Regions from separate parts of the Bradyrhizobium sp. SZCCHNR1051 genome, predicted to be linked through region 2. Evidence: predicted binding sites of a transcription regulator. Region 2 holds the regulator's gene; the other holds the start of a gene.
What was found. The regulator LexA, encoded in region 2, represses DNA repair genes until DNA is damaged. The targets are predictions, from matches to a motif close to TGTTCNNNNTGTGTTCNG.
Positions count from the first base shown of each region.

Region 1 (7,786 bases), on a different contig from region 2:
CGCTTCGAGCGCGCCCTGCACCGACGGCAAGGTCGCCTGCAGTTGCCAGCCGCAGTACGGCGCGCCGTCATATTCGATGGTGAGCTTGTAGCGGGGCATCTGACCCGATCGAGTTTTGCCGTCATTGCCGGGCTCGACCCGGCAATCCATCCCTGGACGAAGCTTGTTCTTGAGATGGATGCGCGGGTCAAGCCCGCGCATGACGAGATGAGGTGGTCAGCCGAAACGCAGGCCCGGCGCGATACGGGTGCCGCGCAGGAAATCCGCGGCCTTCATGGGACCCTTGCCGGCGCGCTGTAGCTCGGTGACGCGGATGGCGCCGTCGGCGCAGGCGATGGTGAGCTGCTCGTCAAGAACGGCGCCCGGCTCGCCCCCGCCGTCGGCAAGCGCGCAGCGCAGGATCTTCAAGCGGACCGCTTCGCCATCAAGCGTGAACTCACTCCAGGCGCCAGGAAATGGCGACAGGCCGTGGATGTGCCGCAGCACCGCGTGGGCCGGCTTCGTCCAGTCGATCCGCGCCTCGGCCTTCTCGATCTTGGCGGCGCAGGTGACGCCTTCCTCTGCCTGCTTCGTCAGCGTCAGCCCGCCGCGCTCTAGCGCCGCCATCGCGCGCACCATGAGATCGGCGCCGATCCGCGACAGGCGGTCGTGCAGATCGGACGCCGTCATCGCATCGGTGATCGCAAGGCGCTCGGCCATCGCGACATCGCCGGTGTCGAGCCCGACATCCATCTTCATCACCATGACGCCGGACTCGGCATCACCCGCCATGATCGCGCGGTTGATAGGCGCGGCACCGCGCCAGCGCGGCAGCAGGGAAGCGTGGAGATTGTAGCAGCCGAGCTTGGGCGCATCGAGAATGGCTTGGGGAAGGATCATGCCGTAGGCGACGACCACGGCCGCATCGGCCTGATGAGCCTGAAACTCGGCCAAGGCCTCCTCGGTCTTCAGCGTCTTCGGCGTGAACACGGCAATGCCGAGCCGGCGCGCCTCGGTCTCGACCGGCGTCGGCTGCAGCGCGAGGCCGCGGCGGCCGCCGGGTTTCGGCGCGCGCGTATAGACCGCCGCGATCTCGTGGCCGTGGCCGGCGAGTTCGAGCAGGGTCGGCACGGCGAAATCCGGCGTGCCCATGAAGATCAGGCGAAGCGGCATCTGGTGGAAGATCCTGCATTGCCGAATCCTCCGCGTCATGGCCGGGCTTGTCCCGGCCATCCACGTCGAGCTGCCTGTAACGCGCGGCGAGACGTGGATGCCCGGGTCAAGCCCGGGCATGACGGAGGAGAGAGTTGATCGTTACTCGCTGGCGCGCTTGGCGGCCTTGGTGAACTTCTTCATCACGCGGTCGCGCTTCAGCTTCGACAGATAGTCGATGAACAGCACGCCGTTGAGATGATCGATCTCATGCTGGATGCAGGTGGCGTAGAGCCCCTCGGCATCCTCCTCGCGGACCACCCCGTCGAGATCGATGAACCGCACGCGCACGCGCGCTGGCCGCTCGACCTCCTCGTAATATTCGGGGATCGACAGGCAGCCTTCCTCGTAGACCGACAGCTCGTCCGACTTGGCGACGATCTCCGGATTGATGAAGACGCGCGGCTCGCGCTTGCCTTCCCCGTTCGCGTCGGGCTTGGCCAGATCCATGGTGATGACGCGCAGCGGCTGCGCGACCTGGATCGCTGCGAGCCCGATGCCCGGCGCGTCATACATGGTCTGGAACATGTCGTCGACCAGCTGCCGGATCTCCAGCGTGACCTTCTCGACCGGCTTGGACACCAGCCGCAACTGCCGGTCCGGCAGGATGATGATTTCTCTTAGGGACATGGCGCGCGATTTAAGCCGCGGAACCGGCGGGGTCAATGTGATGGCTCGCGGTTAAGACTTCACTAACCATGAATTTCAACGTTTCGTTAACCATGATTCTTAACGTGCCCTTAACCATAATTGTTCTCTCTTCGTTCGCGAGCTTGCGCGAATCGGATAGACGGGGGTGATGACCGTCAGCCAATCCCTCAATCCTGTCGTCGTCATCATCGGCGACCTGCCCATCAGGGCGAGCGATGCGCTGATCGGATTCGGCGTACTGGTGCTGCTACTGCTCGTGATCATCGTGGCCGCCGTGGCCCGCTCCGGACGGCGCGGCGCGGAGCTCGCCGCCCAGCAGGCGATGCGGGCTGACGAGCTCGAACAACGGTTCGGCGAGATGATCCGCGTCCAGAGCGAGGCCTCCGGACGGGTCGACGCGATGGCCCAGTTGCTCGCCGGCCGTCAGGTGGACCTGGCCCGCAGCGTGAACGAACGGCTCGATGCGGTCACCCACCGCGTCGGACAGTCGATGGAGCAGAGTACGCGCCACACAATGGATAGTCTGCGCGTGCTGCACGAGCGCCTCGGCATCATCGACAACGCCCACCGTGATCTCAGCGAGCTGACGACGCAAGTGACGACCTTGCGCGACGTCCTCGCCAACAAACAGTCGCGCGGCGCCTTCGGCCAGGCGCGCATGGAGGCGATCGTCCAGGACGGGCTTCCGAAGGGCAGCTACGCGTTTCAGCACACGCTCGCCAGCGGCAAGCGGCCCGACTGCGTCGTGTTCCTGCCCGATTCGCGACCGCTGTGCATCGACGCCAAGTTTCCGCTGGAAGCCGTGACCGCGCTGCACGACGCCGTGACCGAGGAGGAGAAGCGCGCCGCGGCGCAGCGGCTGCGCACCGACGTGCTCCGCCACGTCAATGACATTGCCGAGAAGTACCTCGTGGTCGGCGAGACGCAGGACACGGCGCTGATGTTCGTGCCGTCGGAATCGGTCTATGCCGAGATCCATGACGGCTTCGACGACGTGATCCAGAAAGCCTATCGAGCGCGCGTCGTGCTGGTGTCGCCATCGCTGCTGATGCTCGCGATCCAGGTCATGCAGCAGATCATGAAGGATGCGCGCATCCGCGACGCCGCCGACCAGATCCGCAACGAGGTGATCCATCTCGGCGACGATCTCGGCCGCCTGCGCGAGCGCGTGCTCAAACTGCAGAAGCATTTCGGCGATGTCGGCGAGGACATCCGCCAGATCCTCATTTCCGCCGACAAGATCGAGAAGCGCGCCGCCCGCATCGAGGAGCTCGATTTCAGCAAGCAGGATTCGCCGGTGGACTCACCACGCATCGCGCCGGTTACCGGCACGACGCCGGATCTGTTTCCGCTGGCGGGACGCGTGCAGGTGGGGGAGTGATGGTGGCGTCGCGAAGGCCGTTCAAATCTGCTACCACCCGCCCATGACCGCACCTGACGCCGCTTCCGAGATCCCTGCTGCCGCTCCAAAGCCCGGCGCTGCCAAACCCGCCCCCACCTGGCGCGAGAGCATGGCCGTCTACTTGCAGCCGCGCGTGCTCGTGGTGCTGTTCCTCGGCTTCTCGTCGGGACTGCCGCTGGCGTTGTCCGGCTCGACGCTTCAGATCTGGATGCGTGAGCTCGGCGTCGATCTCGGCACGATCGGGCTGTTCGCCCTCGTCGGAACGCCTTACACGCTGAAATTCCTTTGGGCGCCGCTGGTGGACGCGCTGCACGTGCCGCTGCTCACGCGCGCGTTTGGACGGCGGCGCGGCTGGCTGGTGTTCGCACAGCTGCTCTTGATCGGCGCCATCCTGCTGCTGGCGCTCACCGATCCGGCACATGCGCCGTTCATGGTGGCGCTGGCCGCGCTGCTGGTCGCCGCGATGTCGGCGACCCAGGACATCGTGGTCGATGCCTTCCGCGTCGAGAGCCTGCCGGAGAGCGAGCAGGCCGCGGGCATGGCGGCGTATGTCGCCGCCTATCGCATCGGCATGCTGGTCTCGACCGCCGGCGCACTGGTGGCGGTCAGTGCATTCGAGAACTCGGGGCTGACGCGTCCGTCGTCCTGGATGTGGGGCTATGTTGCGATGGCCGTACTGGTGCTGATCGGCACGATCACGGCCCTCGCGGCGACCGAGCCGGCCCAGTCGCAGCAGGCGGAGGCCGCGATGGGTGCGGACACCGCGCTCACCCGCGTGATGCATGCGGCTGCCGGAGCCTTCGTCGAGTTCCTCGGCCGACGTGATGCGCTCACGGCGCTCGCCTTCGTCGTGCTGTTCAAGTTCACCGACGCCTTCTCCGGCACGATGACCGCGCCGTTCGTGATCGATCTCGGCTTCAGCAAGGTCGACTACGCCGCGATTGTGAAAGGCGTGGGCCTCGCCGCGACGCTCGCCGGCGGCTTTGCCGGCGGCTTCGTCGCGCGACGCTATTCGCTCGCGACGAGTCTCTGGATCGGCGGCATGGTGCAGGCGCTGGCAAACCTCTCGTTCTCCTGGCTTGCGATCGTCGGAGTCAATCAATGGGCACTGGCGCTGGCGATCTCGGCGGAAAACTTCACCAGCGCGGTCGGCACCGTGATCTTCGTCGCCTATCTCTCCGCGCTGTGTCAGAACCCGCTGCACACCGCCACCCAATATGCACTGCTGACCGCGCTCGCCGCGGTCGGGCGCACCTATTTGTCGTCAGGCGCCGGCTACGTGGCGAAGGCGACCGGCTGGCCGCTGTTCTTCGTGATCTGCGTGCTGGTCGCGATCCCGAGCCTCGTGCTGCTCGCCTGGCTGCAGCGGCGCGGACATTTCGACCAGTTGGGGCCAGTGAAGGTGTAGCTGCCGCCTCACATTCGACCGTCGTCACCCACCACCGGGTGTCGTCTTCGACGAGCCCGATGACAGGCTCCGACGGGTGACCCAGTATTCCAGAGACGTCAGCCATCGACCGAGCAGCCGCGGGGTACTGGATCGCCCGGTCGAGCCGGGCGCTGACAGCGGAAAGTCAGGACGCCGCGCTCGCGTGGACGGCCCAATCAGGTCTCACCGCTTCACTAAGCTCCACTTGGTCACGACCGCCTCGCTCATCTGTCCCGCATCCTGGGCGCAGGCGATCTCGTCGACCTTGACCGCGATCTGCTTGCCGAGCAGACCCTTGAGCTGCGACGCCTGCGCCGTGTTCGCGGTAACGAGCTGGAACGTCTCCGGGCCGGTCTCCAGATTGCACAGCCCGCTCGGCGGCGGCAGGCGGCGCGGCTCGCTCGTGATCTGATAGGCGGCGGACGGCTGGCCCGGCTTGGCGCCTTTGAGCTTCAGCGCGTTCAGCTCGCCCGACAGCACGTCACCGGCATTGAGCGGCTTGCCCGCCTTCTGCGCCGCCTCGCTTTGCTGCGCCAGCACTGACGGCGCCGAGAGCGCCGCCAGAATCGCGCCCAAAGCCAGCCGTTTGCCGAATCCGCGTTTCGTCATCATTCCACTTCCGTCTGTGCTTAGAACAAGGTCCGCTGCCGCATCGCGGCCGAGAGCGTGCCTTCGTCGAGATAGTCGAGCTCGCCGCCGACCGGCACGCCATGTGCCAGCCGCGTGACCTTGACGTTCGCCTCCTGCAGGAGGTCGGTGATGTAGTGCGCGGTGGTCTGGCCGTCGACCGTCGCATTCAAAGCGAGGATGATCTCGGACACCTCGGGCGCATGCGCGCGCTGCACCAGCGCATCGATGGTGAGATCCTGCGGGCCCACGCCGTCGAGCGGCGACAGCGTGCCGCCGAGTACGTGATAGCGGCCGTTGGAGGCCTTGGCGCGCTCCAGCGCCCAGAGGTCGGCGACGTCGGCGACGACGACGATCATCGCCGGATCGCGACGCGGATCGGTGCACACGGTGCACGGGCTTTGCGTATCGATGTTGCCGCAGGTCTTGCAGACCTGGATGCGATCGATCGCGACCTGCAGCGCCGAGGCAAGCGGCACCATCAGCGCCTCGCGCTTCTTGATCAGATGCAGGGCGGCGCGCCGCGCCGAGCGCGGACCGAGGCCGGGCAGGCGCGCAAGCAATTGGATCAGGCGTTCGATCTCGGGACCGGCGACGGCCATCAGTTCACAAATGTCATCAGGTCAACTAACCAAAACCGAAGCCTGGCGGCAGGCCGAGCTTGCCGGTGATGGCCTGCATCTTCTCCTGCATCGCGGCTTCAGCCTTGCGGCGCGCATCGCCATGCGCGGTGACCAGCAGGTCCTCCAGGATCTCGGCCTCCTCCGGCTTGAGCAGCGACGGATCGATCTTGATGCTCTTCACGTCCATTTTGGCGGTCATGCGCACGGCAACCAGACCGCCGCCCGAGATGCCCTCGACCTCGACGTTGCCGAGTTCCTCCTGCATCTCCTGCATCTTCGTCTGCAGCTGCGCCGCCTGTTTCATCATGCCGAGAAAGTCAGCCATCGGAGCACCTCATCATCAGTCATCTTGTTGAGCATGATCTCCGCGCAAACGCCTTTGGCGTTTGTCGCGAGGAAAACCGGTTTCCACTTTTCCGGATCATGCTCTAGAAATCATCATCGTCGGACTCGTCGGGCGGCTCGACAGCACTGGCGTCCGATTCGGGCGGCTCGGGGGCGAGCCGGCGCACTTCGACCACCTTGGTGCCCGGGAACCGCGCCAGGATCTCCTGCACGCGCGGATCGGCCTCCGCCGCCGCCTCGCGCTCGCTCTTGGCGCGCAGATTCTGCTCGCGCAAGGTCGCCTGGCCCGGCTCGTTGGAAACGATCACCGTCCAGCGCCGGCCGGTCCAGTCTTCCAGCTTGCGCCCGAGGTCCGAGACAAGCGAGCGCTGCGCCGTCCGTTCCAGCGCGATCTCCAGTCGTCCCTCTTCGAAGCGGACCAGCCGCACATCCATCTCGAGCGCGCTCTTGGTGATCAGGTCACGATTCTTGCCGGCCAGCGCGACGAGTTCCTGAAAGCTCCCTATGCGCAGTGCGGGCTGGTCCTGTGATGCCGGCGACGGCTGCGATGACATCGCCTGCGGGCGCATCGAACCGCCGACCGCGGCGAGCGTCGGGCCTTGCGCGCGCGGCGCCTGCATCGGCGCCGACGTCATCACAGGCGGCGCCCCCGCGCTCATGCCGGATGCCGGCGCAGGGCGCGCCCCGCCGCCGTTCGTGACGATCGGCGAGCCACCACCGCTCTGCTCGATCATGCGAATGGCTTCGTCGGGTGTCGGCAGATCGGCCGCGTAGGCGATGCGCACCAGCACCATTTCCGCCGCTGCAGCCGGGCGCGTCGCGCCTTGTGTCTCGGCGATGCCCTTGAGCAGCATCTGCCACATCCGCGACAGCACCCGCATCGACAGCTTGGTGGCGAAGTCGCGCGCGCGCAGCCGCTCGGTCTCGCTGAAGGCGACGTTGTCGGCCGTGGCCGGCACGACCTTCACCCGGGTGACGAAGTTCACGAACTCGGCCAGATCCGACAGCACGACCACGGGGTCGGCGCCGACGTCATATTGCTCGCGGAATTCCTTGAAGGCGGCGGCAATGTCGCCGCTGGCGAGATGGTGGAACAGGTCGATCACGCGGGTGCGATCGGCGAGGCCGAGCATCTGCCGGACATCGTCGGCGCGGACCTCGCCGGCGCTGTGCGCGATCGCCTGATCGAGCAGCGACAACGAATCGCGCACCGAGCCTTCGGCGGCGCGCGCGATGATGCCGAGCGCCTCGGGCTCGATCGTCACGCCTTCCTTGGTCGCGATGCCCTGGAGATGCTTCATCAGCACCTCGGCCTCGACCCGGCGCAGATCGAAGCGCTGACAGCGCGACAGCACCGTCACCGGCACCTTGCGGATCTCGGTGGTGGCGAACACGAACTTGGCGTGCTCCGGCGGCTCCTCCAGCGTCTTCAGGAAGGCGTTGAACGCCGCCGTCGACAGCATGTGGACTTCGTCGATGATGTAGACCTTGTAGCGCGCGCTGGCCGGCGCATAGCGG
Region 1 is NZ_JAUEYJ010000023.1:72,852-80,637, forward strand. It holds gene truA (tRNA pseudouridine(38-40) synthase TruA) at 1-99, opposite strand, end outside; gene fmt (methionyl-tRNA formyltransferase) at 217-1,152, opposite strand; gene def (peptide deformylase) at 1,294-1,821, opposite strand; gene QW868_RS26110 (DNA recombination protein RmuC) at 1,991-3,223, shown strand; gene QW868_RS26115 (AmpG family muropeptide MFS transporter) at 3,267-4,652, shown strand; gene QW868_RS26120 (hypothetical protein) at 4,857-5,282, opposite strand; gene recR (recombination mediator RecR) at 5,303-5,902, opposite strand; gene QW868_RS26130 (YbaB/EbfC family nucleoid-associated protein) at 5,928-6,248, opposite strand; gene QW868_RS26135 (DNA polymerase III subunit gamma/tau) at 6,352-7,786, opposite strand, start outside.
Region 1: QW868_RS26110 (DNA recombination protein RmuC) is a predicted target of LexA. The motif match lies at 1,943-1,960, and genes of this name have one in related genera.

Region 2 (7,786 bases):
CTCACGCGCGAGGCCGGCCTCGACGATCGGCAGCACGCTGTCTTCGTAGACCCCTGGCAGCGGCGGATGCAGCATGCGACCGAGACCGGCCGCATCCCTGATCGCGGCATCCGAGCCGTCAGCGGCCGACAGTGCCGCCAGATAGGCGCGCTCGCGGCCTGAGAAAACGTACCGGGCGTTCGGAAACACCGGCGTCCAACGGCCATCGGCAAGCTGCGTATTCCACCCCACATGATCCGCGTGCAGATGCGTCATCAGGACGAGATCGACATCGCCAGGGGCGACGCCGGCCGCCCGCAGCCGGTCGAGAAACGGCTCGTTCAAGCGATGCAGAACTGCTGCGCCGGGCCGCTCCTTGTCATTGCCGGTGGCCGTGTCGATCAGGACCACCCGCTCCGGCGTCCGCACCAGCCAGCTATGGATGCTCAGGCGCAACGATCCCGTGTGCGGATCGACCGATCCCGGCCCCACCTGGCCTCGTTCCCGAACGATGCTGTCTGCTTCTACGCCCGGAAACAAAAACTCGCCCTCGACCGCATCGAGGCCGATCTCGAAGATCCTGGTGATGGTGGCGTCTCCGACGCGATAGGTCGTGATGTCCTGCATGTCTGGCGGCCTCGATCCGAACGGTGGTCTTGTCTGGGCCGAGATCTAGGACTAGGTCATACATTCCTCAAATCGATCCAGCTCATGCAGTCCATCGATCACTTCGATCTTCGCTCCTTCGACCTCAATCTGCTGGTCGCGTTCGACGCGCTCATGCAGGAGCGCAGCGTGACGCGCGCGGCCGCACGCCTCAAGGTGGGTCAGCCTGCGATGAGCCATACGCTGTCGACGCTTCGCGTGCTGCTGCAGGACGAGCTGTTCGTCCGCGTCGGCGCCGTCATGCAGCCGACGCCAAAGGCTGCGGTGCTCGCCGGGCCGGTTCGGGCGGCGCTGGGGCAGATGCAGGCAGCGCTGCATGCCGCACCGGAGTTCGACCCGGCGACCGAGCAGCGCACCATCCGCCTGGGATTTTCAAGTGAGGTCGAGCTGCTGCTGATCCCCGAGCTCACCGCGGTGCTCCGTCGAACGGCGCCCGGCGTGCGGCTTCTCAGCCGGCCGACCGAACGTAACGAGGTGCATCGCCTGCTCGACGACGGAGCCTTGGATGTCGCGGTCGGCTGCTTCGACGCCGTCGCACAGCGGCACAGATCCCAGCTCCTGTTCGAGCAGGCGCTGAGCTGCGTCTACAATCCAAAGCGCATCGCGATGAAAACGCCGATCAGCCTCGCCGACTATCTGTCGCTTCCGCACGCGCTGGTGACGCTGACCAACAGCCTGCAGGGCTGTCTGGAGGCGGCGCTGGATGAGATCGGGACCGAGCTCAACGTGGTCTCAGCCTCCTCGGAATTCCTCAGCGTGCTGGCGACGGTCGCCGCATCACCGGTGATCACGACGATACCGACCAGGATGGCAAAGCTCTACGGGCCGCGATTTGGGCTGACGCTCTGTCCCGCGCCGTTGAAGCTGCGGCTGCCGGCCGTCTCGATGGTCTGGCCGCTGCAGCTCGATCGTGATGCAGCATCGGTCTGGCTGCGGAACATGGTGGCGGACATCCTGCACACGACCGAGCGAGCAGCCTGTCGTGCGGCTGCGGGATAGCATTCAAAATGAACTCTCTGCATCACGTCTGCTCCGGCCGCGCGCGGCTCGCCGCCGAGGTTGCCGGCCAGGGAGACCCTGTCGTCTTCCTGCACGCCGCAGTGTTCGACCGCTCCATGTGGCGCGCGCAGATCGAGGGCGTCGCGGCAACGCATATGGCGATCGCCTATGACCGGCGCGGATTTGGTGAGACGGTCGCCTATGAGGAAGCTCATTCTCCGGTCGAGGACCTGCTCGCCGTCGTCGACGCGTTCGCGCCGGGGCGGCCGGCGACGCTGATTGCCTGCTCGCAAGGAGGCCGCATCGCGCTCGACTTCGCGCTTCGCCATCCGTCACGTATGGCATCGCTGGTGCTGATCGCACCTTCGATCAGCGGCGCGCCGGAGCCGGTCTATCCACCGGAGATCAAGGCGCTAACGGCGTCGTTGGCCGCTGCCGAGGCCGCACAGGATTGGGATCGGGTCAGCGCTATCAAGGCGCATCTGTGGGTCGACGGTCCCTTGCAGCGCGAGGGACGCATCTCCGGCGAGCCACGCGAGACGTTCCTGAAGAAGAACGCCGCCGCACTCCGCGCGCCGCCAACCGGCGCGACTCTCGATATGGCACCAGCCTTCCCGCGCCTCGCGGAGATCGTCGCGCCATCGCTCGTCATCTGGGGGGACTTGGACTTTCCTCACATCCAGCAGCGAAGCAGGCTGCTCGCCGCAACAATGCCGAACGGGTCAGGACATGAGCTGGCCGGAACGGCGCACCTGCCGAGCCTGGAACGTCCGCAGGAGGTCACGCGGTTGATTGCAGACTTTCTCGCGCGATCGTGAGGCAGCGGCCCGGACGCGGCCCACATCAGACGATCAGAAGGCAGGAAGCGGCCTGAGCCCTTGGCCGAGCCGTGCGCGTTCGGTTAGAAGGCGATTCATTCGATCTGCCGTCTCCGTCCGAAGGAACTCTCATGGCCCTGATGCCGGTGTCTGATGCGTTGTCCGCCGTGCTCGCCGGCGCCGAGCCGCTGGCCGAGGAGCTGGTGACGCTGGACGAGGCCCATCACCGCATCCTGGCCCGCGACCTCGCGGCGCTGCGGACGCAGCCGCCCGAGGCGATGTCGGCGATGGACGGCTACGCCGTGCGCGCGGCGGACGCAGCCCAGGCCAAGGTGCGGCTGAGGGTGATCGGCGAGGTCGCGGCGGGGCGGCCGTTCGATCGCGTGGTCGGACCCGGCGAGGCGGCGCGCATCTTCACTGGTGGCGTTGTCCCTGAGGGCGCCGACGCGGTGGTGATCCAGGAGGACACGATCGCCGAAGATGGCCACGTCGTCATCACCGAGGCCGCGATCAAGGGCCGGCACATTCGGCCCGCGGGCGTCGACTTCCACCAGGGCATGGTGCTGCTGAAGGCGGGCCGCCGGCTCAGCGACCGCGACCTGTCGCTGGCGGCCAGCATGAATCATCCGGCACTGCCGGTGCGGTGCCGGCCGAAGGTGGCGCTGCTCGCCACCGGCGACGAGCTGGTGATGCCGGGCTCGACGCCCGGCCCGGGCCAGATCGTCTATTCCAACGGCTACGCCCTGCGGGCGCTGGTGCGCAGCGAGGGCGCGACACCGATCGATCTCGGCATCGCCGCGGATACGATGGAGGCCACGGTCGCCGGGATCCGGCGGGCGCGCGAGGCCAAGGCCGACATCCTGATCACGACCGGCGGCGCCTCGGTCGGCGATCACGACCTCGTCAAGCAGGCGCTCGAAGCCGAGGGCGTCGAGATGGCGTTCTGGAAGATCGCGATGCGGCCGGGCAAGCCGATGATGCACGGACGGCTCGGTGACATGAGGGTGATCGGACTGCCCGGCAATCCGGTGTCGTCCTATGTCTGCGCCATCCTGTTCCTGGTGCCGCTGATTCGGCGGCTGCTCGGCCGCGACGAAGCTCGCATGCCACGCGAGACCGCCCTGCTCGGCCGCGAGCTCGGGGCCAACGATTCGCGCGAGGACTATCTGCGGGCGCAGCTCGAGGAGCGCGCCGACGGCACGCTGATCGCAACGCCGGTGACGCAGCAGGATTCGTCGCTGCTCGGCAATCTCGCGCTCTCGCAGGCGCTGGTGATCCGGCGGGCGTTTGCGCCGAAGGCCGCCGCCGGCAGCCCGTGCGAGATCCTGCGCCTGCCGAGCTAGGCCGTTTCCCCCGGCAAAGCCCGGTCCGTTCACTACAATTTAAGGATTGCGGAACACACATCGAACATATAGTGTCCGTTCATGATTTGTTTTTAGTATGTTGCGGGCGACGCGATGATGGTCCGACTCCAAGGCGCTCTCAGCCGGTTTGTGCTCAAGGCGCAGCTCCTGGACTCGGACGACAACAAACTGGGGACCAGGTCGAGATGCTGACGCGCAAACAGTACGAACTTCTGCGGTTCATCAACGAGCGGCTCAAGGAAGCCGGCGTGCCGCCGTCCTTCGACGAGATGAAGGATGCGCTCGATCTGCGCTCGAAGTCCGGCATTCATCGCCTGATCACGGCGCTCGAGGAGCGCGGCTTCATCCGCCGGCTGCCCAACCGCGCCCGCGCGATCGAGGTGATCAAGCTGCCCGAGCTGTCACAGGCCGCCAACAACCGCCGCGGCTTCACCCCATCGGTGATCGAGGGCAATCTCGGCAAGGTGCGCACCAGCACTCCCGCGCTGGACGATGGCGAGCGCCCCGTCGCGGTGCCGGTGATGGGCCGCATCGCCGCCGGTACCCCGATCGAGGCGCTACAGACGCGCAGCCACACCATCAGCGTGCCCGCCGACATGCTCGGCAACGGCGATCACTATGCGCTCGAGGTGCGCGGCGACTCCATGGTCGATGCCGGCATCCTCGACGGCGACATGGCGCTGATCCAGCGCAACGAGACCGCCGACACCGGCGACATCGTGGTAGCGCTGATCGACGATGAGGAAGCGACGTTGAAGCGCTTCCGCCGCCGCGGCGCATCGATCGCGCTGGAGCCGGCCAACACCGCCTACGAGGTGCGCATCCTGCCGCCGAACCGGGTGAAGATCCAAGGCAAGCTGGTCGGGCTGTATCGCAAGTACTGATCGCGGACGCGATCGGTCGATCGGCGACGGGCGCACGCGCTTCGCCGCCGATCGAAATTGGTCACGCGCGAATGCACCTCAGGATGTGCAGCGCGGCATGCTCAAACGCTTGTGATCGCCCGCGGGCGCACGCGGTGCAGATCAGCGCAGAATTGCCGTGAAGCGCGCGCTAACATCACCATCGATGTCCACTCTGATAGAGGCCTGCGCCTGTCCGGGGGGAGCGTGGGTCGGCTATCTCTCAACGAGGAGCGATCCGATGTGTGACTACAGCCTCCATGCGGTTGCGTCCCGTCCCGCCAAGGTCGGCGAGACGTTGATCTCGACGACGTTTCGCGGCACCGCCACCCGCGGCTTCGCCCTCGAGAGCGAGCCGACCGTCGCCGTCTGCATGCTGCCCGGCACCGAGTTGGCATTTGTCGAGGACGTCCGCTACGACAGCCGCTGGCTCTGGACCCGGACGATCCGCGAGCGCGTCGCGAAGTTCAACAGCATCGAGACGCACATCCCCGATCGCCATCACGACGCGATCGAATTCGCCGACGGCCGCCACGTGCTGGTGACCCAGCTCTGCGAGGGCCAGCGCGTCACCGTGCTACAATTGCCGGTCAGCAAGCAGCCGGCCGAGCGCCGCCCGGGCATGGCGGAGGACGTTCCGGCTTCGCAGGCCACACCGATTCGCCGCATCAGCATCACCTGAGCGCCTGCGCGTCCGCATTTCTCTCGGTCATGAGCGAGCTTTCGGCCGGGGGAGATTTGGTTTCTGCAAGCGCAAGGTCCTTTCGGGCGAACCTCACGCTCCGGCATCGCATCGAATAGGAACGACATCCCTCGGCCGGCATTGTGTGCCGGGGGAGCTTGCCGCCGCGGTCAACAAGATCGATTGGAACAAGGCCGACCGGATCACCGAGCCCGGCCGCTACATGCTTCCGTTCGGATGGCTAACGGTCACGGTTGATGACGTCGCCGTCTGGCAACGATATCCGGGCGCTGCGTTCACGCTGGTCGAAGGTCCCTCGCTGTTCGATGGACCCGACGACACCGAGTATCATCTCAGCACGTTGTATCATCTCAGCACGTTCGAGCTGTCCGGCGCTCAATCCTGCTCGCCCTGCTCCGTCTCCGGCGGCGTCGCGTCCTGAAGCCGCGACACCGGCGCACGCGGCGTCAGCGTCGTGTCGAACTCGCCGGCCTCGGCGGGCGCCGGCCACCACGGGCGGTCGGTGCCGCCAGCGCGCACCGGCGTGACGGAGAAGCCGGTGCCCCGCTGCACCAGCATCAAGGCGCCCTGCTGCTGCAGGCGCTGGCGATCGATGACGGCCGCCGCGCAGGATGACGGCGCGGCGCGCGCGGTGACGATCAGCGCGGCACGGGCGCAATCATCGTCGAGCGCCTCGGCGCGCAGGGTCAAGGCGGCGAATCGGCCGTCGGCCATCGCGACCACGCAGCCCGCCTCGTCGCAGGAGACGCCATCGGCGAGCGATGAATCCGCCGGCAGCCGGGCATCGGCGTCGGCCGCGAGCCACTCCTTGGTGGCGAACACGTCCTTGCCGGTGCGCATCACATGCAGGCGTCCGTCACGGCCGCGCACCGCCACCGCGCGCCCGTCGCCGGCGATCAGGACGTCGGGCAGCGGCGTCGTGGCGGCCCACGCGGTGGCCACCACGAGCCCGACGGCGCCCGACCAACGCAGCGGTGTGCGCAGCAGGCCGATCAGGATGACGCCGAGGCTGGCCAGGATCAGCGGTCCGATGCCGAAGCCCGGGATGCGCCCGACCGCGCCGGGCAGCGCCGCCACCCAGCGCGTCACCGCGATCATCCAGTCGATGCCGAGGCCCATCAGCGTCCACCAGGGACCGTCGAGCCCGAACGGCGCCGCCAGCAGGCCGAGCAGTCCGGCGGGCATCACCAGCACCGAAACCACCGGCATCGCCGCGAGATTGGCGAGCACGCCATAGGGCGTGACGCGATGGAAGTGGAACGCGGCATAGGGCGTGGTCGCAAGCCCCGCGATCAGCGAGGCCAGCAGCAGCATCGCGAGCTCGCGGCCGCCCCACAGCGCGATGCGCTGCGTCGTGGAGCTGTCCGGCGTCGCAAACAGTTTGGGCAGGCCGAACTGCACCAGCGCGACCAGGCCGAGCGTCGCCGCGAACGACATCTGGAAGCTCGGATGCACCAGCGCTTCGGGTGCCGCGATCAGCACGATCATCGCCGCGACCGCGAGCGTGCGGAAGGTGACGGCGCGGCGATCGACCATGACCGCGATCAGCACCACGGCCGTCATGAAGAACGATCTCTGCGTCGCGACCTCCGCGCCCGACAGCAGCAGGTAGAACGCCGCCGCGACCAGCGCCGCCGCGGCCGCCCATTTCTTGATCGGATGGCTGATAGTGAGGCCGGGGATCAGCGCAAGCAGCGCGCGCACGGCGAAGAACACGACGCCGGCGACGACGGCCATGTGATAGCCTGAGATCGACAGCACGTGGCCGAGGCCGGAGACGAACATCGCATCGTTGACATCGGGCGTGATGGCGTCGCGCCGGCCGGTCAGCAGCGCGGTGGCGATGGCGCGCTCATCGCCCGTCAGGCGGGCACGGATGCGTGCGTCGATCGCATCGCGCAGACCCTGCATGGCCGCCGCATAGCCCAGGCCGAAGCCGGCGGCCTGCGGCGGCGTCGCCGTCGTGATCGCGCCCATCACGAAGCCGGAGGCGCCGATGCCCTGGAAGAACATGTCGCGCGCGAAGTCGTAGGATCCCGGCCGCACCGGGGCCATCGGCGGCAGCAGCCGCGCCTTGAGCTGCACGAAGCTGCCGACCTCGGGCGCCGTGCCCTTACGCACCGCGAGCCTGACACGCGCGATGGTGACGGCGTTGCGCGGGCTCTCCATCGACGTCACCCGCAGCACGATCCGATCGCTGCGCTCGCGGACGTCGCGCGCCTCGACGAAGCCGGACAGCGCCACGGAGTACAGCGGCCGCGCCAGCACCGGATGTGCGACACGCGCGGTCTTGATGGTCGCCGCGGCAAAGCCGCACGCTGCAGCTGCGAGCATCACGGCAACCGGAAACATCCG
Region 2 is NZ_JAUEYJ010000001.1:315,755-323,540, forward strand. It holds gene QW868_RS01400 (MBL fold metallo-hydrolase) at 1-606, opposite strand, end outside; gene QW868_RS01405 (LysR family transcriptional regulator) at 691-1,644, shown strand; gene QW868_RS01410 (alpha/beta hydrolase) at 1,653-2,462, shown strand; gene glp (gephyrin-like molybdotransferase Glp) at 2,594-3,805, shown strand; gene lexA (transcriptional repressor LexA) at 4,012-4,710, shown strand; gene QW868_RS01425 (hypothetical protein) at 4,970-5,410, shown strand; gene QW868_RS01430 (hypothetical protein) at 5,634-5,852, shown strand; gene QW868_RS01435 (ComEC/Rec2 family competence protein) at 5,807-7,786, opposite strand, start outside.